DNA from 4 places in the Exiguobacterium sp. U13-1 genome. Region 4 is predicted to be linked to each of the others. Evidence: riboswitches for the same ligand, from Rfam matches in the RefSeq annotation. Region 4 holds a riboswitch; each other region holds the start of a gene.
What was found. A riboswitch is a leader RNA that binds a small molecule or an ion and turns the genes downstream of it on or off. The one in region 4 is predicted to bind thiamine pyrophosphate.

Region 1 (5,680 bases), 650 kb from region 4:
GACGCGCATCTTCCTCGGTATAAAGCTGTTGTCGTTGTAGATTACTCCACTCGACATAGTCGCGGTCGACGATTCGGACGACACCGACACCGGCGCGGACGAGTTGCTCTGCCGACGCCGTTCCGAGCGCTCCCATGCCGATGATCAGTATCTTCGCTGATGCCAAGCGTGCTTGTCCCGCTTCCCCGATCGGTTGAAATCGAGTTTGCCGTGAGTAACGGTTCATCGAATCAATCCACTCGTTGGACTACTCGCGATCGCATACTGTTTCTTCTCGATACGTCCCGCTTCGTATCCGAAGCGCCCTGCTTCGACAGCTAGTCGCATGGCGTGCGCCATCTTGACCGGATCTTGAGCATGGGCGACAGCGGAGTTCAATAAGACACCATCCGCTCCTAGTTCCATCGCATAGGCGACGTCGGTCGGTGAGCCGATCCCGGCGTCGACGATGACCGGGACCGTCGTTTGTTCGATGATGAATCGTAGATGAAGTGGGTTGAGAATGCCTTGCCCGGAACCGATCGGTGACGCTGCCGGCATGATGGCGTGACAACCGAGTTCTTCGAGTCGCCGTGCAAGGACGACATCGTCCGACGTATACGGTAAGACGATGAAACCTTCTTTGAGTAATTCTTCAGAAGCCCGTAACGTCTCGATCGGATCAGGTAGTAACGTCTTGTCGCAACCGATCACTTCAACCTTGACCATGTCACACATACCGGATGCCCGCGCAAGCTTCGCAAGCCGAACAGCTTCTTCCGCCGTCTTCGCACCTGCCGTGTTCGGCAGTAAATCGTACTTCGCTAAATCAAGCGACTCCAAGAAATTCGCTTGTTGTTTGTCGAAGATATCGAGCCGACGGACGGCGAATGTCAAGATTTGTGAAGCAGACGCATCGATTGCTTCTTGCTGTACGGTAGCATCCGTATATTTCCCTGTTCCGAGTAACAAGCGTGATTCAAATGTCTTTTCTCCAATTTTCAGCATATTTATCCTCCTCCTACGAAATGAACGATTTCAAATGTGTCATTGTCCCGAACGACCGTCTGACCATACGCCACGCGATCGATGATTTGTCGATTCTGTTCGACGATGACGAACTTTTCCCCTAAGCCAAGTTGCGTGAGCATGTCCTCGATCGTTTCAATCTGATCGATCGTGTGGTCATTGCCGTTAATCGTAATGTTCATCGGACTTCCTCCTTCTGAATCAACCGTAATGTATTTACCAAGACTTCCGCTGTCGCCGGTGCGAGTAATATGCCATGCCGATGATGCCCCGTCGCTAGGAAGATCCGACGGGATGAATCGGCGACTCCGATATATGGCAAGCCGGACGCCGTTTGTGGTCGTACACCGGACCAGACTTCTTCGATGACCGCGTCACGAATCGGTGGATACAGTCGTTCTGCTGCTTGAAGCAATGACGTGACCCCTGCGACACTGACACCGACCGTCTCGTCGTGCGGCAGTTCGGTCGCACCGATCAAAATCCGACCGTCTGCTTTCGGAACGAGGTAGACGGCGTCGTCAAACAGGATCGAGCGTAACGGCTGACCCGCGAGACGAACTGCGAGACATTCCCCTTTGACCCCATATGTCGCAATCGAAATGCCGGCTGTATCGAGCAAGGCTTGCGAACCCCGTCCGGCAGCAACCGTCACCGTTCGTCCGGTCCACGTTCCCGCGTTCGACTCGATCCTGACGAAGTCATCGCTCTCTTCGATGCGTGTGACTTCCACCTGTTCTTCAATCGATATGCCACGTGCGTGTAAGGCATACATCAATGCAGTCGTCAGTCGTCGTGGATCGATTTGACCGACAGCTGGAAACAGATGCTCGCGTCCTTTACGCTTTAACAAAAATGGTTGTTCCCGGTATCCACAGTCGATGCCTGTCTCTCGCTCGAGACGACGTGCAAGCAACGGATACAGACGTCGACTTCGCGCGGCAAGTGCATGCAATTCCTCTCTCAGCTCGATGTCCGTCGCAAGCATTCCGGCAGCCGCGCGACTCGTTCCTTGTCCACCTGCTCCGCGTTCTAAGACGACGACGGATTCATTCTGACAGGCGAGACCGTAAGCAAGCGTCAAACCGATGACTCCACCGCCGATGATGATGTGATTCGTCATACCCGTACCCCCTGATAATGCTTGACGGCGGCGAGTGGATCCGATTGACCGAGAATACCCGATAAGACGGCGATTCCGGTTACACCGGTCGCTGCGATTTCAGGCATGCGTTCTGGTGTAATCCCACCGATCGCAATGACTGGTTTCGTCGTGAAGGTGACGACTTGCTTCAAGGCGTCAATACCTCGTGGTGGCACGTCCGGCTTCGACGCTGTCGGATAAATATGACCGTACAGCAGTCGGTCGGCTCCTTCCGCTTCAGCTGCCAGTGCCTCTGCTAATGAATGGACCGATTTCCCGATAACGAGATTCGGAAAATGACGTCGGACATCACGGACACGCAAGGACCGTCGCGTCAATTGCACACCGATGCCAGTGACATGGGCGACATCGACCCGATCATGAACGGTTAACTGATCCGGCGAATAACCGTGCGCAAGGAGCGCTTCAATCAGATCCAGTAATTCTGCCGCTGATAAGTTCGGTTCTCGTAGATGCAGCTGATCCGTATAAGGTTGAAGGGATTGAAAGGTCTTTAGTTCGTCAATCGGATGGATGGAGCCCGTCGAAATGAGATGTAAACGCATCATGTCCTTCCTTTCCATACGAAAAAGGACCACTCCCGATGTTGAAGGGAGTGGTCCGAAAATACGCTGAAGCGCTAAGGATATCTAAGGTTTCGAGCCACTTCCCTCCGCTAGTACGAACTAGATCAGGTTCAAAGGGTCCGGATACTTCCGTCTCAGTCTGCTGGGAGACTCCCCTAGTGTCTTTTCGTGTTTAATTGGCTTGCCCCATTAGTCTAGCATGAGTCGCTTTGCTTCGCTAGTCCTAGTTGAGCGCTTCCACTTGCTGAATCAGTTCCGATTTCGTTGGTCGCTGTTGCTCTTGGCTGTCGGCATACGTCTGCTTTAGCTTCAGGATGCGTATCACTTTGCCATCGAGCATCTCCGGCGTCAGCGTCTTTTCTTTGACGGCTTGCATCACTTCAGCATGAACCTTTGTGTAAGCACCTGCCTCTGAAAACATCGCCATATCAGCTCCGTTGACGAGCGACTGACGTGCCGCTTCCGCGAGACCATATTGTTTCGTGATCGCCCCCATGACGAGATCATCTGTGATGATGACACCGTTGAATCCGAGTTGCTGACGCAAGAGGTCAGTCAAGATCGGCTTTGAGAGCGAGGACGGATTCGTATCGTCATATGCGGGATAGAGAATATGGGCGACCATCACCATCTCGGCGCCCTCTTGAATCGCTTCTTGGAACGGTAACAGTTCCGTCCGCTTCAATTCTTCCTTTGATGCCGTCACTTTCGGTAGCCCGACATGGGAATCGACACTCGTATTGCCGTGACCGGGAAAATGTTTGACGACTGGAATCGTTCCCGTCTCCTGCATCCCGTGCATCAGGGCCGTACCAAGCGTCGCGACAGTATTCGGATCAGCACTTAACGCACGGTCGCCGATGATCGGATTGTTCGGATTACTGTTGACGTCAAGGACCGGCGCGAAGTCCATGTTGAAGCCATAAAAACGTGACAAATGTCCGAGCGTACGTCCGACGTCTTCCATTTTCGCATCATCTGCTCCTTGCGCCATCCGTTGACTCGTCGGTAGACGTAATCGTTGATCCGGTACCCGGCTGACGCGTCCGCCTTCTTCATCAATCCCGACGAACGCATACGGTTTTTGGTTCGTCTCTTGAATCGCACGCGTGAACGTCAAGAGTTGCTCTTCCGACGTGATGTTTCCGCCAAGCAGTAAGACCCCACCAATCGCATGCGTCTTTAACAGTTTCCGGTCATCTGCTGAAAGTTCCGTGCCGGCGACTCCGATGTAGAGCAGTTGATCGATCTTTTCTGACGTCGACATCGTTTTTAATTGTTGCTTTAGTTGTGCTTGTTGTCGATCTTCTTTCGTCGGTTCAGGTTTCGGTTTCTTTTCTTCTGTCGGTTGCTTCGTTTCTGATTGTGATGGTTTCGTTGGTTCCGTCGTCTCCTGTGCACACCCTGCAAGCAACAGGCAACCGATCAGTACGACTTTCTTCACAAAGGATCCTCGCTCCGCACACCATTGATCGAATAATAGACAGAAATCTCAGCATTCAGGGATTGCGAGACCGAACAATATTTATCCTTTGATAACGAGATGGCACGACGGACCTTATCTTCCGGGAGATCACCTTCAAGCCGGTAATGAATCGAGATCGACGTAAAACGTCGCGGATGATCCTCTGCCCGTTCTCCTTCGATATCCATTTCGAAATGGGTGATCGTCAAGCGCATCTTCTCTAAAATCGAGACGATATCAATTCCAGTACAGCCGGCAACGGCATGTAGCAAGAGTTCGGTCGGTCGTGGTGCTTGGTTTTCACCACCGTTTTCGGGTGCTGCGTCCATCGCAAGATGATGCCCTGATTCCGTCTGTCCACTAAACCCCATCTGTTTGTTCCATGTCACTGTCGCTTGCATCGTTTCCACTCCTTTATAATTAGTCTTCTTCTGTAGTATACGCAAAAAATAGCAAGCCTGGAAATTCACACGCTATTTCGAATAATGGTTCTTTTCCCGAAATCTCGCTTTGCGATACCCGACGAAATCGTTTCATGCTATCCTGTTACTCATAGTTTCGCGCGCAAGCGCTAGAATTGAGGAATCATCCATGTCACCTACTACTCGTTTAAGTCGACGCGATTGGCTCTTGATTGCTACGTTGTCGCTCCTGACATTCGTTCTCGGAACAAGCGAATTCGTCATCGTCGGGATCCTCGCTGAAATCTCCTCAGCCCTTGATATCACGATCGCAACAGCCGGTACGCTCGTCTCGGCCTTTGCCATTTCCTTTGCGATTGGTACGCCGATCGTCATGTCGATGACCGGTCATCTGGAACGGCGTCGCCTGATCCTACGTCTCTTACTTGCTTGGATACTATTGAATCTTGCCAGTAGTTTTGCACCAAGTTACGAAGTATTGCTCGCAACCCGCATTCTGACAGCCATCCTGACTGGTGTCTTGATCTCACTCGCAATGGTCGTCGCAAGTGACGGTGTACCTGTCGCGAAGCGCGGTGTTGCCGTCTCGTTCATTTTCGGTGGTTTTACACTTGCGAACGTTTTAGGTGTTCCGATTGGTACGTTCATCGGGCAACACGCTGGCTTCGAAGCCACGTTCTGGCTGACGACGGTCATGGGAATAATCGCGTTCCTCGCTGTTTTAAAGATCGTTCCGGTCCAGCAATCGACGGGTTCTGGTTCGATTAAGGAACAGCTCGGATTGCTCGCCAACCCACGGATCCTGATCGCCTTCTTCATTCCGTCATTTGGGTTTGGGGCAACCTACGTCGTCTACACGTACCTCGTACCAATTCTTCAAACAGAACTTGGGATTGCGAAAACGTGGATCAGTCCGATCTTGCTCGCTTACGGCGTCGTCTCGATCTTCAGTAACATCCTTGCCGGAAAGATTGCTAGCAAAAATCCGATGGGACGCTTACGGTTCGTCTTCGTCGTGCAAGCAGTCGTTCTTGCTGCGTTATACTTCACGACA
Region 2 (5,680 bases), 1.0 Mb from region 4:
GATCGCGAGAAGAGCGGTAAGCCGATTGATAGGAACGCATCACCAGGAAAGCGACTGTGAACGTTCCGAATCATCCGGACTTGCCGTAAGACGCGGACTTCTTCGACCAAATGTGGAAGAAAGCGGATCCCGGCAAGAAATCCGTACGCGAAGCGAGGCGATACCTTTGCTTGGTGAATCAAGCTCATCACGAACCGGGTCGCATCGGTCGTCGTGACGAAAGCGAAACTTAAGCAGACGAACGTTGCCATCCGTAAGGCAAGTAACCAGCCGTGCATGACACTTTCCGATGTGACATGAAACCAACCAAACGACCATAGAGGATTCGTTCCTTTGCCGAAGGCTGCCATCATCCAGAACGTCAATAAGAATAATAGACTGTAAGGTGCGAGTCGTTTCAAGAAATCGCGAGGACCCCACCCGGAGAGGAGTAGCAGAGCGATAGCAAAACTTAGGAATACCAACGTCTTGCCCCAGTCATTCGTTGCGATTAGAGCGAACATGATCAAAAATAATCCGCTACCTTTGATGACAGGATTGAGTTTAGCGAACGATGACGCGTTCGTCTGCATCGCGTTTCACCTCCTGGAATTGGTACGAAAGTGGGCGTTGTAGCTGACAGCGTTCGAGTAACGGAACGTCAGCGAACAACTCGTTCGGACACCCGTCAAAAGCAATCCGCCCTTGCTCCATGACGAGGACACGATTTGCGTACCGGGCGACGAGTTCCATATCATGCGTTGCCATGACGAGTGTCGTTCCGTTTTGTTGCTCCGTCAACAACTGCTCCATTAAACGCCGCGTCGTCAACCCGTCTTGTCCGAACGTCGGTTCATCGAGCAGTAACACATCCTTCGTCTGCCCGAGCATCGTCGCGACGCTGAGTCGTCGTTGTTGACCCGTACTAAGCGCAAGTGGTGACTGTTGTTTGACGGATGTAAGTTCCAGCCGTTCGAGCAACGTCGTGCGCTCATCACTCGTCGCTGCCCGGTGACTCCAGTCGATTTCCGCTTCGACTGTCAGCTTGAGAAACTGCAAATCCGGTTGTTGAAAGACATAGCCGACGTGCTCATAAAAGCGTCGCCGGGAGTAACGATGAGCCGGACGTTCCTGGAATCGATATGTTCCACGATGGGGAAGCAATCGACCGAGTGTTGCAAGTAACGTACTTTTTCCGGAGCCGTTTGCCCCGAGCAACATCACCCATTCTCCTGTCTCTAAGGAAAACGTCGCATCGGTCAGCGGGTAAGGTGCTTTCGTCGATAATGCAGCGATGTGTAACAAGGGAATGCCTGCTGTAGCGACTGGAGGAAGCACGTGAAGTCGCGCTGCTTGTGGTCCATCTATGGGTAACGTCTCTAACGTGTACGGATACAAGGAAGGGACAGCGATGCCTTTCGATTGAAGCTCTGTATAAGCCTGCGGGAACAAATCCTGCGGATGCGCCGTCGCAGTAATCGATCCGTCCTCAAGTAAGACGATCTGGTCGATGTACGGTAAACAGACATCGAGTTGGTGCTCGATCAAGACGATCGTTAAATCGTGTTCTTTCTGAATCCGAAAGATCAGCGCCATCAGCTCGTGTTGTCCGATTGGATCAATCTGGGCTGTTGGTTCATCGAGTAATAAGATCGTCGGCTCGAGCGCTAGGACCACGGCGAGCGCGAGGCGCTGTTTCATCCCCCCGGATAGACTCGCGATCGGTGTCGAGAAGGGGAGAGGGAGACCGACGAGTGCGAGTAAGCGTTCAATTCGTTCCTCCATCTCCGCACTTGGAATCGACCGGTTTTCTAAACTAAAAGCGATTTCGCGTCCGATCGTTTCCATGCAGAACTGTTCTTCTGGATTTTGAAATAAGACTCCGACCGAACCGGACCGGGTAACGGTACCAGTCTGTTCGACTTCAATCGTCTCCGGTGTCAGTCCGGCTAGGGCATGAAGCAGTGTCGTCTTGCCACTCCCACTGCGTCCAAGCAAAAGGGTCGTTCCTTGTTCGATCGTCAGCGATACATGATCGAGCACCGATTTCATCTGACCCGGATAGCGGATGCTGAGGTCGTCGACAGTAATCATGCGACTTCCCGTTTCGCACGTCCGGCCGCAAACCCGTTCAAGACACCGGTCGCAACAAGGCGACGGACGAGAATCGCTGCAAGCAAGCCGCCGAGTAATGCACCACTAATCAATTGTAAACCTGTTGTCGCAAGCAACGTCGTCGTCGTGTAGTAACCGAATCCGTTCGCGATCAGACTGTAGACAATGCTACCAATCGCGGCTCCAACACCCGATAACATCAATGTCCAGGTGTCATAACGGCGATAACGCGTCATCGCAAAGACGAGTTCCGCACCAAGTCCTTGGCAGACCCCGATCAGTAGAGCCGATAAGCCAAAGTGACTACCCGTGAACAGCTCGACGGCTGCCGCGACGATTTCCGCGATGAGGGCAGCACCTGGTTTTTGAATGATTGCTGCGACGAGCGGGCTTGCGATGATCCAGATCCCAAACATCCAGTTGGCACCGACTGGCCCGAAGATTGCAGACATCGGTAACCAGAGTGTTGACCAACCGAGATAGATGACCCCGCAAGCGACGGCGAGCATCATCATGACCATGATTTCTTTCATTTTCCAGTGTTGCATCGTGTTCGTCCTCCTTAGAATGGGGGAGACGCCAAAAAGACCGCCCTCCGTAAAAAAGAGAGCGGTCCTCAGAAAAACTGCGCGCAGCAGGAGTCATTGGATGTGATCGCTCCACTTTCCTACGCTAGTATGAACTAGATCAGGTTCGAAGGGTCCGAAGTGAATCGTCTCAGCCAAATGGGCTCCCCTAGTGGATATGGTAATAGATGATACGCTGTTCACTTTAGGCAATCTTCTGTCTATTGTCAAGACACAAAAAAACGATACGCCACGAAGGGCGTATCGATAAACGACTTATTTGTTATCTTCGTTCTCTTCTTTTGCTTCTTCTGAAGACTCTTCCGTAGCTTCCGCTTCGTTGTCTTCGCCAGCTTCCGCTTGTGCTTGTGCTTCAGCTTCTGCTTCTTCGATTTCCTCAAGCTCTTGTTCAAGCGTTGATTCGACGACAGCTGCGACTTGAATGTCGCCTTCTGTGACGATACGGAAATCTTTTTGTTCCGGAAGATCAGCAACAGAGATCGAATCGCCGATTTCGAGATTCGTGACGTCGACTTCGACATTCTCTGGTAATTTATCTGGTGTCGCTGCGACTGTTACTTTAAAGAGTGTCTGTGACAGGAATCCGCCGACTTTAGCGCCAGCTGCCTCGCCGACGAGTACGACGTCTGCTTCTACTTCTGTCTCTTCATCCATTTTAACGGCGATGAATTCAACGTGATCGACGGTTGGTGTGAAGACATCCATATCACGACGGTTGATCAAGACGTTAATATTTTTACCATCGAGTTTAAGTGAAATCAAGACGTTCTCACCGTTTTCTCGAACGATTTTAAGCAATTCTTTTTCTTCGAATGCGATTGGTGTACTTTCCACTTTGTAACCATACACGACACCAAGAGCTTTTCCTTCATGACGTAATTGTTTACGGAGTGAGCGTGGACGTACCTCGCGTTTTTCGACTGTTAATTTAACTGACATGTTCATTTCCCCCTTGAATTTGGTATAGCCCTCAAAAGGTAATGAATGTAGGAGCAGGACAAGTCCTGAACAATATGAAACATGCTAAGACAATCGGTTCCAGACTCGCATTGAGCCTGACGCTTTCGTGACTTTGCATTTCTCTCCCAGGTCATTACGCTGATATTGAGAAACATGTGTGAATAAGTCACCGGTTTGATGCGGTGCTAGTGAGTTTATACCCCTATTTTTTAAATCCTTAAACCTCTAATTTTTATTTTTTAAAGTCGAAAGACCTCCAAACCGCTTGAAGTCAAGGGTTGAGAGGTCTTTCATTTTTTTCATTTTTTATGGTGATGCGTTGGTTTTCACGAACCAATACACGGACGAGACGTTCAACGTGCCGCATCGTCGTCTGTCCCATCGTTGAAATTTGGAGCCATTGATTACGGACGAGATAGTCGCTTTCATACTGGACGTGATAGCCCTGAATCCGAAGAGCGTCTCCTAAAGCGGTTGCCGACGGATGAACGATCGTCAGAATTCCCGGCGCTTGCGCTTTTTGAGTCGCAAGAAGGTTGAAACCAGTAGCGCGAACGGCTTGTTCGAGATAGGTCATCTTGATGGCTGCTTGATCGAGATCAATGGCATCCAGCGCTGCCTGACAAGCCAGCAACAGATTTGAGGAACCGGAAAAAGCAACCCCTTCCGCATATAGACCGAGATCCAGATAACGTGGAATCCGGGAGGAAGGCAATACGCTGGACGTATGCCCGATGAACGCAAGACCCGGTAACCCACCAATCGCCTTTCCGGAGACGGTCGTGACGAATCTGCAGCCAGCGTATGAGAAACGTCCGGTCCCGACGGCGCTGATCGCATCGACGATGAGTGCGGTTCGTTGATCTAATAGCGCTTTTACCGCATCGAGATCGTAGAGAACGCCCGTAGACGTCTCACAATGCGTCAACCAAATCCAGTCGTACTCCGTTTGATGCAGTTGGCTTGCGAGTTGTTCTAAGTCGATCGGGTGACCGGACGGAAGCAGGTGGATATCAAATGACTTTCCTGCTCGTGCCGCGTGATCGATCAAGCGTTGACCGAACTCGCCACCGTTTAGGATCAATCCATGTCCACTGAGTTGTTGTGCGACGATATCGTTCGCGAGCGTACCACTGCCGACAGCCATCGAGACATGTGGCAAATCCAGCAACTGACACATTCGGTCCCGTAAATCTTGATCGAGCTGACGCATCGATGCCGTCCGATGTGGACGCGGTGCTTGTTGCGCCGCTTGACGGACCGTCGGAGCGACTTCGACCGGACCGGCTAGGAAATGCAGGGGACGTAAGACATCCGCGATGACGGACCGTTCGTATGTTGCGCGAGACAACAACATCGGTACGAACTGGGCATCGCCACTACCAAGCGTTGCTGCGATTGGTGTGAAGCCGAACCGCGCATATAGTTTAGCTTCCCGTGTCGTACCACTGATATAGACATGATCAATCGTCTCCCGTTCCAAGTAGACCATCAAAAAGCGCATCAATTGCATGAACGTACGACTATTGCGGTATTCGGGACGAACGCTGAGTAAGCGGATTTCCACTGGGTCCGTCAGTGTCTCATCTAGCGTCACGCCCTTTTCCTCAAGCGAAAAAGGACGATGCTTCCGAATAGCAATCATCGCGACGAGTCGATCGTCTTCTTTGCCGATCAGATAGGTATTTTGATCATGAAAGCGGTCAATCCGTTTCCGCTCGATGTTTGGTTGGTGTTGCGGAATCTCTTCCGTGAAGGTGAGATAGTTCAATTCATGGATTGCTTCAGCGTCCACAGCGGTAGCAATGGAAAAGTCGATCATGAGACGTCCTCCTTATGTAATGACTGGCTTGTGAAATGCATCATGAGCCCACAGGACAAGTAGACTTACGGCAACGGTACACAAGATATTGATGGGTCCCGCGTCAAAGTAGACAGGTAGTAACGGGAGTAAAACGACCGGAATAAGCCCCGCTTTGACGCTATCTTTCGTTATGAGATAAGACAAACCGAGTATGCCTAGTCCACCCAGATATGCC
Region 3 (5,680 bases), 1.4 Mb from region 4:
CTGTTCATGATCTCACTCGGGGGAATCATCGGGACAGGCTTATTTTTAGGGTCAGGATTAACGATTTCACAAGCAGGACCTCTCGGGGCGGTCCTCAGTTACATCGTGGGTGGGACCATCATGTATCTGACGATGTTATGTCTAGGGGAATTAGCGGTCTATATGCCGGTCTCGGGGTCCTTCCAGACCTATACGACCCGCTTCATTGGACCAGGAATTGGCTTTGCCGTCGGTTGGATTTATTGGCTCGGCTGGGCCGTGACGGTCGCACTCGAAATCACGGCAGCTGGCAGTTTGATGGACCGCTGGTTTCCGAATGTACCCGTCGTCGTCTGGTGTACCGTCTTTACGGTCTTACTGTTCGGTCTGAATGCCGTCTCAGCCAAAGCATTCGGTGAAGCCGAATTCTGGTTCTCGAGTTTGAAGGTCCTCGCGATCCTTTTCTTCATCATTCTAGGTGGCGCTGCTTGGTTCGGCTGGTTACCGATGGAAGCAGATCGTCCAACCTCGTTATTCGCGAACTTTACGGCAAGCGGTTGGTTTCCAAACGGGATTCTTGGCGTCTTGACGACGATGATTGCTGTCAACTTCGCCTTCCAAGGAACGGAATTGATCGGTGTTGCGGCTGGGGAGTCCGACACGCCAGAAAAATCGATTCCAAAAGCCATCCGCAATACAGTCTGGCGGACGTTCATCTTCTTCGTCTTATCGATTACGATCGTTGGTGCATTAATTCCGTATGAAACAGCTGGCGGAGTCAGCAGTCCGTTCATCATGGTCTTTGATGCGATCGGTATTCCGTACGCTGCTGATTTGATGAACATCGTCGTCTTGACGGCACTATTGTCCGTCGGAAACTCCGGATTATATGCGGCGACTCGGATGTTATGGGCAATGGCGCAAGAAGGGATGATTTCAAAGAAATTATCTTACGTCAATGCACATGGTGTGCCGATGCGGGCGTTGCTCTTTACGATGATGTTCGCGATGTTATCGCTTCTGACCGCATTTTTCGCAGAAGATACCGTCTTCATTTGGCTCTTGTCCTTAGCCGGACTCGGGGCTCAAGTCGGCTGGATTTCAATCTCTGCTTCTCAGCTTGCATTTCGTCGTCAGTTCGTCCGAAACGGACACGATGTATCCGAACTGAAATTCAAGACACCACTCTATCCGGTGTTACCACTGATTTCGTTGACACTTAACGTCGTCGTCCTCGTCAGTCTTGCGTTTCAAGCGGATCAACGAATCGCTCTATACATCGGTGTTCCTTTCTTCCTTGTCATGTGGGGAAGTTATCATCTCTTCGTCAAAGGAAAACATCTATCCGCTCAAAGCGACATCCGTGTCGCCCCTTCTCAACTCGAAGAATAATTTCATCTAAAAAGAGGCCGCGGAGTCATCCACGGCCTCTTTCCTATGATTGTGCTATTCCTTAAGCGTCCGCATCATCAATAGTTCTCCTTGATGGAGCTCTACCTTCGCTTCTGACGCACACCATTCATTACTGACGGTCAAGGAACCTCCGACCGGTACTGGATGTGCATCAAGTGGATATTTGACTCCGGATAAGCTTAAAGTCGATGGTACGAGTGGAATGAACGAAAGATAATGATAGCTCCCTGCTTCGACTGCATACGTTCCCTCAGCCAAGTATCGTACCTCTTCTCGTTTCGTCACGAGTCGTGCCTCTGGGTATCGCTTCAACAAATAGACATTTTGGACGGTCATGTCGAGCCGCCCACCTGTCGCCCCGATAATGAAGGTATCCTCAAACTGTTTCTTCTCTGAGACTGTACGAAGTGCCAGTTCGAGATCCGTTTCATCTTTCTCGGCCGGATGAACGATTGCCCCTTCTGGTACATAACCAAGCGAATCAAAATCACCAATCGTCAGGTCGCATGTCAGCCCAAACGATTCAATCGTCTGAACACCACCGTCGACACCGACGATAAAGTCACCTGGCTGACAAAACGTCCGTAAATCCGGCGCTTCTTCTCGCGGACCGGCACAGACGAGAATCGCCCGCATCTCAGACGCCTCGTGCCGAATAACGGAGTAAGCGTGGCGCAGTCGTAAATAGAATTCCTGCTACGATTCCACATAAGATGTACGAAGGAACCATATACGTTGCGTTATAGACAAAAGAGTACTCCACGACTGGACCTTTTGCATACTCGGCAAAAAAGACGATTCCACTGATGACATGACAGATATAACGGAGTCCTGCGCCTAATAACGTCGCAAGGAGAACGAACGCCATCAAGCTTTTCTTTTGTCCATTGCGCGCGGCTAGTCTGACTTGACGCGCGAACAGACCACTTAATCCGACGACACCATACGCAATCGTATAGTCAAGCATCGGTTGAACGATCGTCAAAACTTGTGGAGCGAACATCAATTGAATCGTACCGACAAGCGCTCCCGTGACGACCCCTCCGACGACACCGTGGCGAAATGCCATGACGAAGATCGGTAGCATCGCTAAGCTGATTGAGCCTCCTTGTGGCATTTTGAATGGAATCAGTAAATCAAAGACGACTCCGAGACTGGCGAAGATGGCAATTTCCATCATCATTTGTAACCGTTTCATGCTGTTTTTCCTCCTTCATTGTACGAGAGGACGCAAAAAGGCAGTACGACGAACGCCGTACTGCCTGCGTGCGCCACATCCCTACGTCCGTTTGAACGGAACAGGTTCGAAGGGTTAAAGTCTAAAAGACTCCTCTCAGCCGCTTTTCAAGCGACACCCCTTGCGGTCATCATATTTCGTTTTCTCGTTCTTATTATACGGCAGCCCCTTGACGAATGCTAGTGATCGCTTCCGCATAATCTGGTGCATTGTAGATTGCTGATCCTGCGACGAGAACGTTCGCACCGTTATCGATGCAAAGCTTTGCCGTTTCCGGATTGACGCCACCGTCAATCTCGATTTCAAATGTCAGACCACGATCTGCTTTCATTTGCGCGAGTGCTGCAAGTTTCGGCATGACACGCTCGATAAAGGCTTGTCCACCGAAGCCCGGATTGACCGTCATCAATAAAACCATATCGACATCCTCAAGGACGTGTTCAATCGTTGATAATGGCGTATGGGGATTCAAGACGACCCCTGCCTTTGCGCCCGCTGCTTTGATTTGTTGCAAGACACGATGGACATGATTCGTCGCTTCGACGTGGAACGTCACGATGTCCGCCCCTGCTTTGACGAAATCCTCGACGAAACGTTCTGGCTGGTCGATCATCAAATGGACATCGAGAATCATATCCGTCTTTTGACGTAAGCTGCTAAGCACAGGTAATCCAAATGAGATGTTCGGTACGAACTGACCGTCCATGACATCAAAATGGATATAGTCCGCGCCTGCTGCTTCGACTGCTTTAACATCGCGTTCGAGATTCGCAAAATCTGCTGATAAAATAGATGGTGCAATTTTAATCATCTTTAATACCTCCGGGCTCGATTCTTGATTTCGTCTATAAACATACCATAGTTCTCATAACGAGAGGACATGATTTCTTGGGCTTCGACGGCTTCCTTGACGGCACAACCGGGTTCATTCAAATGCAAGCAACCTCGGTATTTGCAATCATCTTGTACAGCCACGAATTCAGGGAAACTCCACCGTACATCCTCGATTTCCATATCATACGGAAAATCGAGGTTCGAGAAACCTGGCGTATCGGCAATCAATCCTTCGGCAAGCGGCATCAATGTGACGTGGCGAGTCGTATGACGTCCGCGTCCGAGTGATTTCGAGATGGCACTTGTTTCTAAATCAAGAGAGGGCTCCAGTGCATTGAGCAATGAACTTTTCCCGACACCGGATTGTCCGGCGAGAACGCTTGTTTTTCCAGCAAGTAACGGACGGACTTGCTCAATACCTGCCAACGTCTCACTTGATGTCTCGATGACCGTATACCCAATCTTCCGGTAAGCGGCAATCGCCTCTCGGACAGCCGGTCCTTTGACATCGTCCAGCAAATCCATCTTCGTCAATAGGATGACGGGTTGAATTTCCTTCGCTTCGATCAAAACGAGAAATCGGTCGAGCAAGTGCGCTGAAAAATCAGGTTCTGCCGCCGAGACGACGAGCAATGCCTGGTCGATATTCGCGACTGGAGGGCGTACTAAAAAGTTGTCCCGCTCCTTCACTTCGAGAATATATCCTGTCTCACTTTCGATATGAAGAACGACCTCGTCTCCGACGACTGGACTGATGCCGCGTTTTCGGAAATTCCCTCTTGCCCGTGAACGGACCTCTCCTTCTGGTGTCATGACATCATAAAAGCCACCCTGCAGACGTATGATCGTTCCTTCTCGATTCTCTTCGATGCGTTGTTCCGTCATCCTATGCACTCCTTTTTCATCACATTCATTGTGCGTCTTTTGCTTGATTGTACGTGATGGTTTTTGAACGATACACCGTATCGTCTTTATAGATCGTAATTTTTCCTTCTTCTCCTGGATCAATCGTCACCGGCACGTCGAATGTCTCATCTTGATCAATCGATTCCTCGATGACGGTCCGCTTCCCTTTCGCGTCTTCCGTCTCAATCCGTATGACTTGTTTCGGTGGTTCCTCGTCCTCGTTCTCGCTGACCGCATCATAGACGACCTTTTCAGGGAACGTTGCCGTCACCGTTTTTTCTTCCTCACCTTTTGAGATGAAGACGGTCACAGAGTCGTTTGGTTCGACTTGTGCCCCTGCTTGTGGGAATTGACGGATGACTTGATCGAGCTTGACATCACTCGAGAATTCTTGTTCAAACGTACCGTCGAGACCCATTTCATCGAGATACGCTTTCGCTTCATCACTCGATAAGTTCGTCAAGTCTTTCAATTCAAAGGATGACGTTCCTTCCGAGACAGTGATCGTAATCGTCTGTTCTTTTGCAATCACTTCCGTTCCAGCAGAGATCGATTGCCGGATAACATTACCTCGCGCAATTTCATCCGACTTTTCACGTTCGACCTCGACTTTTGCGAATCCAGCCTCTTTTAATGTTGCAATCGCCTCTTTTTCAGCGTCATCTGTCACATCTGGTACTTCGACCGGAGCACTACCTGTAGAGACGACCAAGTTGACCGTCGAACCCTTTTTGACTTGTGCATTTTCACGCGGTGTCTGACTAATGACATCGCCTTCATCGACTGTATCGCTATTTCGTTCTGTCGTCTCGACGACGAATCCAAGTTTCTCAAGCTTCGTTTCCGCATCGTCTCCATCTGTCTTGACGACAGATGGTACGGTGACCGTTGGATCCGGCCACATCGCAAACGTCGTAGCCGCTCCACCGAGTAAAACGAGCAATAAGAGAACGATCCACCAGCGTTTTTTCTTTTTCTTTTCCGGTGTTTTCGGTTGAACAGTCGTGACGGCGGGTGATTCTGGTTCCGCTTTTGATTCTTCTGGCACTTGGACGGGTGACAAGACCATCGTCTTTTCCATCTCATCCTCTTCTGCACCTCGAATGCCTTCACTTGCCCGTTCGTCAGACAACGCCGTCACCATATCTGCCTTAAAGGCTGCGACGGACTGTTGGCGGTCATGCGGTGCTTTCGCGAGCGCCTGCATGATACAGTTCTCAAGCGCTTGTGGCACTTTCGGATTCAAGACGGATGGGCGACGCGGTGTATCTTGCAGATGCTTCAGCGCAATCGCGACCGGTGAATCCCCTT
Region 4 (5,680 bases):
CTAAAACGCCAAGAAAAATTACTTGGTGATCGTCTTCGTGTCATGCAAGAGAATGATGGAAACTCAATTAAATGGGAAGAAGTCATCTTTGGCTCTAAAAATGTTGGTGACCTCGTAAGCCGTGTCATGGCAGGGAAATCCATTTCAAAACAAGATGATAAAATGATCACGGATTATCAAAATACGCAAAAGCAATTAGCAGATGCGCAACAAAAAGTAAAAGAAAAGAAAGCACAGTTGGTCGTTGAGAAACAAGAATTAAAACGTCAACAAGCAGATCTTGAATCGCAATTAAAAGAGCGGAACAAACGCTTAAAAGAACTTCGTAAGAAAAAAGAAAAGTTCGAAACACAATTGATGGATGCAAAAGAAGTCCAGCAAATTCTAATTGCGCAAGAAAAAGCGATTGCTGCTGAAAAAGCAGCGCGTGAACGTGAAGCTCGAATTGAAAAAGAACGTCAAGCTCAAGCGGCACGTGAAGCGAAAGCACGCGCAGAAGCTGAAGCAGCACAAGCAGCAGCACAAAAAGCAGCAGAAGAGCAAGCCGCTAAAGAAGCAGCAGCTCAGCAAGCAGCACAAGAGAAAGCAGCACAATCGGCAAAACCTTCTGGTTCGACGAAGCAATCGGCACCAAAACCATCTACACCAGCACCAGCTGCGCCTGCTCCAGCGCCGTCAGCACCAGCTGCACCAAAACCAGCACCATCATCAGGTGGTCTGTTCATTCATCCAACTGCCGGAACTGTTACACAAGGGTATGGTTCTGCAGGTGGAGAGAACGGATATACGTTCCATAACGGAATTGACTTTGGTGGTCCAGTCGGTACGCCGATCGTGGCAGCTGCAACAGGTACAGTCATTACAGCATCAGGTGGCGGACCTTACGGAAATCATGTCATGATCGCTCACCAATTGAACGGGAAGACATATACGACAGTATATGCTCACATGAGTTCACTCAATGCCCGTGCTGGTCAACGTGTCAGCCAAGGTCAACAAATTGGCGCGCTAGGTAGTACAGGAAATTCAACAGGACCACACCTACACTTCGAAATCCATGTCGGTGGGTATAGCTATAGTGCAACTGGTCCAGCTAACTCAGTCAATCCATTATCAATGCTTTAATCGTAAAAGAATCGTTGCGTATGCAACGTTCTTTTTTTTGTCATTTTCAAAAAACAAATCATATATTACAAAAAACCGTTTTCATTTGAAATGTAAATGAAATTTTTTTGAAACGATTACGGTGCTATAATCTATTTCAGATATGAGAGAAACTTGAATACTATAATAAAATATGAAAAAACATAAGTGAGGAAAACGATATATGCTAAAAAAACTAATTTCTACCATTGTTTTAGGAGCATTACTTATAACAGGAACGCAACCGATTGCAGCAGCGACAATTAAAGAAAAAAAGGCTGAAAATGCCGCTGAACAACGTAAACTTGAAAAAGCAATCAAAAAACAAGAAGCCAAAATCTCAAAAGAGCAACGTCAAATCAATCAAATTGACGCAGCAATCAATGAAAAGATTTTCCAAGTCTCCGAAAAAAATAAACAAATTGAACAGTTGAACGTTCGAATCGATGAGTTAAAGGCAGACATCGTCCGTTACGAAGAAATGTTACAGAAACAGGAAGAACTACTCGGTGATCGTTTGCGTGTTTTCCAAGAAAACGATGGAAACTCGATTAAATGGGAAGAAGTCATTTTCGGATCGAAAGATTTAGGTGATTTATTTAGCCGTGTCATGGCGGGGAAAAAAATCGCTGAGCAAGACGATAAAATGATTTCGGATTACATCGCTACGCAACAAAAATTAGCAGAAGCAAAACAAGCGCTCGTTGAGAAAAAAGCGGAGCAAATGCAGGAAAAGAAAGTATTGATTGAACAAAAGAAAGCGTTAAAGCTTCAAATGAAAGAACGTAGTGCTACGCTGAAGAAATTACGAAAAGGGAAGACGAAGTTCACGACAGAACTGTTAGACGCAAAAGAACTTCAAGCGACTCTCGAAGCGCAAGAACGTGCAATTGCGGCAGCAAAGGCAGCCGCTAAAGCAGCGGCTGAAAACGCAGCAGCGGAGAAAGCAGCAGCTGAAAAAGCCGCTAAAGCGAATGCTAAAGCAGCAAAACAAACAGGTAAGAGTTCGGAATCAACTGGTTCCGTTGCCCCGCCCGTTGTTTCGAGTGGAGGAAAATTCGTTCGACCGTCTTCTGGTGGAGTATCACAAGGATTCGGACCAGCAAGCGGTGCGAATGGTTACACGTTCCACAACGGTGTTGATTTCAGTGGTTCGGTCGGGTCTCCAATCGTCGCGGCAGCAGCTGGAACGGTCATCACAGCCTCAGGTGGTGGACCTTACGGCAATCATGTCATGATCTCTCACTTCCTAGATGGACAAGTGTACACGACCGTCTACGCACATATGAGTTCATTATCGGTTCGTGCAGGGCAAACGCTCTCTCAAGGTCAGCAAGTCGGGACACTTGGTAGTACAGGAAATTCAACAGGACCACACTTACATTTCGAACTACATGTCGGAGGCTATCAATACAGTGCTTCTTCTCCTCTAAATGCAGTCAATCCATTGGCATATCTGTAATCAAAACGGGCTTCGGCTCGTTTTTTTTTCTTCTCTATGCTACAGTTAAGGCGAAACGAATACTTGAGCAACTAGGGGAGCTGGAGGAATCCGGCTGAGAGGAAAACCAATCTGTTTTCGACCCTATTACCTGAACTGGATAATACCAGCGTAGGAAAGTTGAGCCGAACGGATACCGGAATGCGTGTATAACGCTTTCGTATAGCGTCGACTGCTTTTTTACAGCGGTCGGCGCTTTTTTTGTTGGTCACGACTCCCTTACATTGCTCGATGGGAAGGTGAAAAGAACATGAAACATGTACTGACGATTGCGGGATCCGACTCCGGTGGTGGAGCTGGGATTCAAGCAGATTTAAAAACATTTTCGGCTTTAGGCGTTTATGGAATGAGCGTACTGACAGCCGTCACAGCGCAAAATACGTTGGGAGTTCAAGCGGTGGAAGAGTTATCCCCAGAAATCGTAGATGCCCAGTTAACGTCGATTTTTTCAGACATTCGTGTCGATGCGATCAAAATCGGAATGGTCTCGAATGCGCAGACGATTCGTGTCATTGCTACACATCTCCGTAAACAAACAGTCCCTATTATATTAGATCCCGTCATGGTCGCTAAAGGCGGTCATGCCCTATTGCGGACGGAAGCTGAACAAGCATTGATTTCAGAACTTTTACCACTTGCGACTCTCGTCACACCGAATTTACCGGAAGCAGAGCGTTTAACAGGACGATCGGTCACCAATCTAGAGGAAATGCGACTGGCGATGCATCAATTGGCTACACAGACAGGTGCAGTATTGCTAAAAGGTGGACATCTCTCAGGAGCTGCGACGGATTTGTTGTTTGATGGGGAAGTGGAACACCACTTCACATCGGAACGATTAGACAATCAACATACTCATGGTACTGGTTGTACCTTATCCGCAGCGATTGCAGCGCGGATGGCGCTTGGAGAAGATTTACAAGATAGTGTACGACAGGCGAAAAACTATGTCACGGAGGCAATTCGTCATGGATTTGCTCTCGGACAAGGTATTGGACCGACACATCATTTTCATTCACTTTGGAGGGATACACATGTTTACGACCATTCTTGAACACAAACCACTCATTCACCATCTGACGAACACGGTTACGATCAACGACTGCGCAAACGTCACACTCGCTGTTGGAGCATCCCCCGTCATGGCAGAAGACATTCGTGAAGTAGAAGAGATGGTTAGACTCGCGCAAGCTCTTGTCTTAAACATTGGTACGATCGATGCAGACATGCAAGCAGCTCAACGACTCGCAGTCCGTGAAGCGGGACGTTTGAATGTCCCAATCGTTCTTGATCCCGTAGGAGCAGGAGCAACGACATTACGTACTGCTTTTTCCAAAGAACTCATTGATCTCGGGTGTACGGTCATTAAAGGAAATGCTTCTGAAATCAAGACGTTACTTGGGGAAGACGGACGAACTAAGGGAGTCGATGCTGCGGGAGATGCAATTATGGATCGAGAAAGTATTCACGTATTCGCTCGCAAACACAAATCTGTCCTCGTCGTGACAGGTCCGAACGACTACATTACGGATGGAACGCGCGAAATGGAATTACATGTAGGAACACCGCGTCTAGGAGACATCACGGGTACGGGCTGTATGACGGCCTCCTTGATTGCGAGCTTCCTCGGTGCAGGATATACGGCATTTGAGGCGGCTGTCCACGGGACATTTGTCATGGGAAAAGCAGGGGAACAAGCAGCCTCCGCACAAGGTCTTGGTGATTTTAAACGAGAGTTGTTCAATACCATCAGCCTTATGACGGAGCAAGACCTGGTGGAGGTGACAGAACGTGTCAATTGATTACTCCATCTATGCAGTGACGGATCGTCGGTACCATCCTGGAGTCGCGATCGATACGGTCGTTGAGGAAGCCATTTTAGGTGGTGCAACAATCGTGCAATTACGGGAAAAAACAGCGCAAGGAAAGGAATTCTTTGATCAGGCAGTTCGGTTGAAAACACTCACGGATCGCTATGATGTTCCTTTGATCATCAATGATCGGATTGATATCGCGTTACTCACCGGAGCTGGTTTGCATATCGGACAAGAAGACATTCCTTTAACCGCAGCACGTCGCCTTTTACCAGATGCTGTGATTGGCGTATCAGTAGCAACCGTTGCACAAGCGATTGAAGCAGAACGAGACGGAGCCTCTTATTTAGGGGTGGGTTCTCTATTTGCGACGTCATCCAAAGCGGACGCTGATTCCATGTCGCATACGATGCTTCAGGCGATTCGGGAAGCCGTACGATTACCTCTAATCGGTATTGGTGGAATCACAGCAACGAATGTCTCCTCTCTGCCCATCCCGCTGGAAGGGTATGCCGTCATCTCAGAGATTTTCGCTAAAGAAGATCGACAACTCGCTGCGCAGCAAATGACAGATGCTGTGCGAGAATGGCATCAATCACTTCAGAACAGGGTATAATCCGTTCAGAGGTGATTGTATTGAAATGGCAGACGATCCGTTTTCGCGGCTATTGGATTCGATATCGGTTAGAACCACAAATCATTCGAGTCGATAATCAGGGGATCTACCATCTAGGAAAAGTCTTATTTCCGCGTCCTAATCGTGTTTCCTATGAAATGGCCCTTTTATTGAAAGAAAAGTATGAAAGACGCTACAAACGTCCGTTGTATATTAAAACGAGCTCGATTGCGACGGAAATTTGGGGTCATACTCATTTAGATATTTATTACCGGGCACTTCTTCGTCTACCGATTCCGACGCGACTTCGTCAACGTTATACGAACCGATTAGAAAGCACGAAAATCATTGATATCGGCGTACGCGCTGTCGACCAAAATCGAATTGTCTGGGATATCGGAGATTACGTAGGAGGATGGTTCGTGTTTTGGCTCATTCGCAGACGAATGCGCTGAACTTGCAATGTCCCGTTTCTCGTGGTGCAATATAGGTAGAAACGAGGTGACAGACATGGACATTCCCCGTTGTGAAACGATTGCGATTGACGAACAGCGTGCGTCTGAAATCGGACGAATCGTGGATACGATTCCGACGCTTGAAATCGGA

Region 1: another riboswitch for thiamine pyrophosphate. It lies ahead of ESP131_RS08555 (thiamine phosphate synthase); the one in region 4 lies ahead of thiD (bifunctional hydroxymethylpyrimidine kinase/phosphomethylpyrimidine kinase).
Region 2: another riboswitch for thiamine pyrophosphate. It lies ahead of ESP131_RS10765 (ECF transporter S component); the one in region 4 lies ahead of thiD (bifunctional hydroxymethylpyrimidine kinase/phosphomethylpyrimidine kinase).
Region 3: another riboswitch for thiamine pyrophosphate. It lies ahead of thiT (energy-coupled thiamine transporter ThiT); the one in region 4 lies ahead of thiD (bifunctional hydroxymethylpyrimidine kinase/phosphomethylpyrimidine kinase).

The regions. Positions count from the first base shown of each region.
Region 1 covers NZ_CP015731.1:1,682,848-1,688,527, reverse strand. The annotation lists gene ESP131_RS08575 (ThiF family adenylyltransferase) at 1-226, opposite strand, end outside; gene ESP131_RS08570 (thiazole synthase) at 223-987, opposite strand; gene thiS (sulfur carrier protein ThiS) at 990-1,190, opposite strand; gene ESP131_RS08560 (FAD-dependent oxidoreductase) at 1,187-2,131, opposite strand; gene ESP131_RS08555 (thiamine phosphate synthase) at 2,128-2,721, opposite strand; TPP riboswitch at 2,804-2,906, opposite strand; gene nagZ (beta-N-acetylhexosaminidase) at 2,963-4,183, opposite strand; gene ESP131_RS08545 (OsmC family protein) at 4,180-4,605, opposite strand; gene ESP131_RS08540 (MFS transporter) at 4,796-5,680, shown strand, end outside.
Region 2 covers NZ_CP015731.1:2,072,382-2,078,061, reverse strand. The annotation lists gene ESP131_RS10775 (energy-coupling factor transporter transmembrane component T family protein) at 1-572, opposite strand, end outside; gene ESP131_RS10770 (ABC transporter ATP-binding protein) at 544-2,073, opposite strand; gene ESP131_RS10765 (ECF transporter S component) at 2,070-2,642, opposite strand; TPP riboswitch at 2,742-2,841, opposite strand; gene ESP131_RS10760 (50S ribosomal protein L25/general stress protein Ctc) at 2,937-3,620, opposite strand; gene ESP131_RS10755 (GNAT family N-acetyltransferase) at 3,913-5,463, opposite strand; gene ESP131_RS10750 (glycerol-3-phosphate acyltransferase) at 5,476-5,680, opposite strand, start outside.
Region 3 covers NZ_CP015731.1:2,470,430-2,476,109, forward strand. The annotation lists gene ESP131_RS12940 (amino acid permease) at 1-1,371, shown strand, start outside; gene ESP131_RS12945 (thiamine diphosphokinase) at 1,426-2,028, opposite strand; gene thiT (energy-coupled thiamine transporter ThiT) at 2,030-2,590, opposite strand; TPP riboswitch at 2,652-2,761, opposite strand; gene rpe (ribulose-phosphate 3-epimerase) at 2,784-3,440, opposite strand; gene rsgA (ribosome small subunit-dependent GTPase A) at 3,443-4,348, opposite strand; gene pknB (Stk1 family PASTA domain-containing Ser/Thr kinase) at 4,374-5,680, opposite strand, start outside.
Region 4 covers NZ_CP015731.1:1,032,849-1,038,528, forward strand. The annotation lists gene ESP131_RS05270 (murein hydrolase activator EnvC family protein) at 1-1,125, shown strand, start outside; gene ESP131_RS05275 (murein hydrolase activator EnvC family protein) at 1,328-2,605, shown strand; TPP riboswitch at 2,669-2,779, shown strand; gene thiD (bifunctional hydroxymethylpyrimidine kinase/phosphomethylpyrimidine kinase) at 2,895-3,698, shown strand; gene thiM (hydroxyethylthiazole kinase) at 3,679-4,446, shown strand; gene thiE (thiamine phosphate synthase) at 4,436-5,074, shown strand; gene ESP131_RS05295 (hypothetical protein) at 5,086-5,529, shown strand; gene ESP131_RS05300 (ArsR/SmtB family transcription factor) at 5,585-5,680, shown strand, end outside.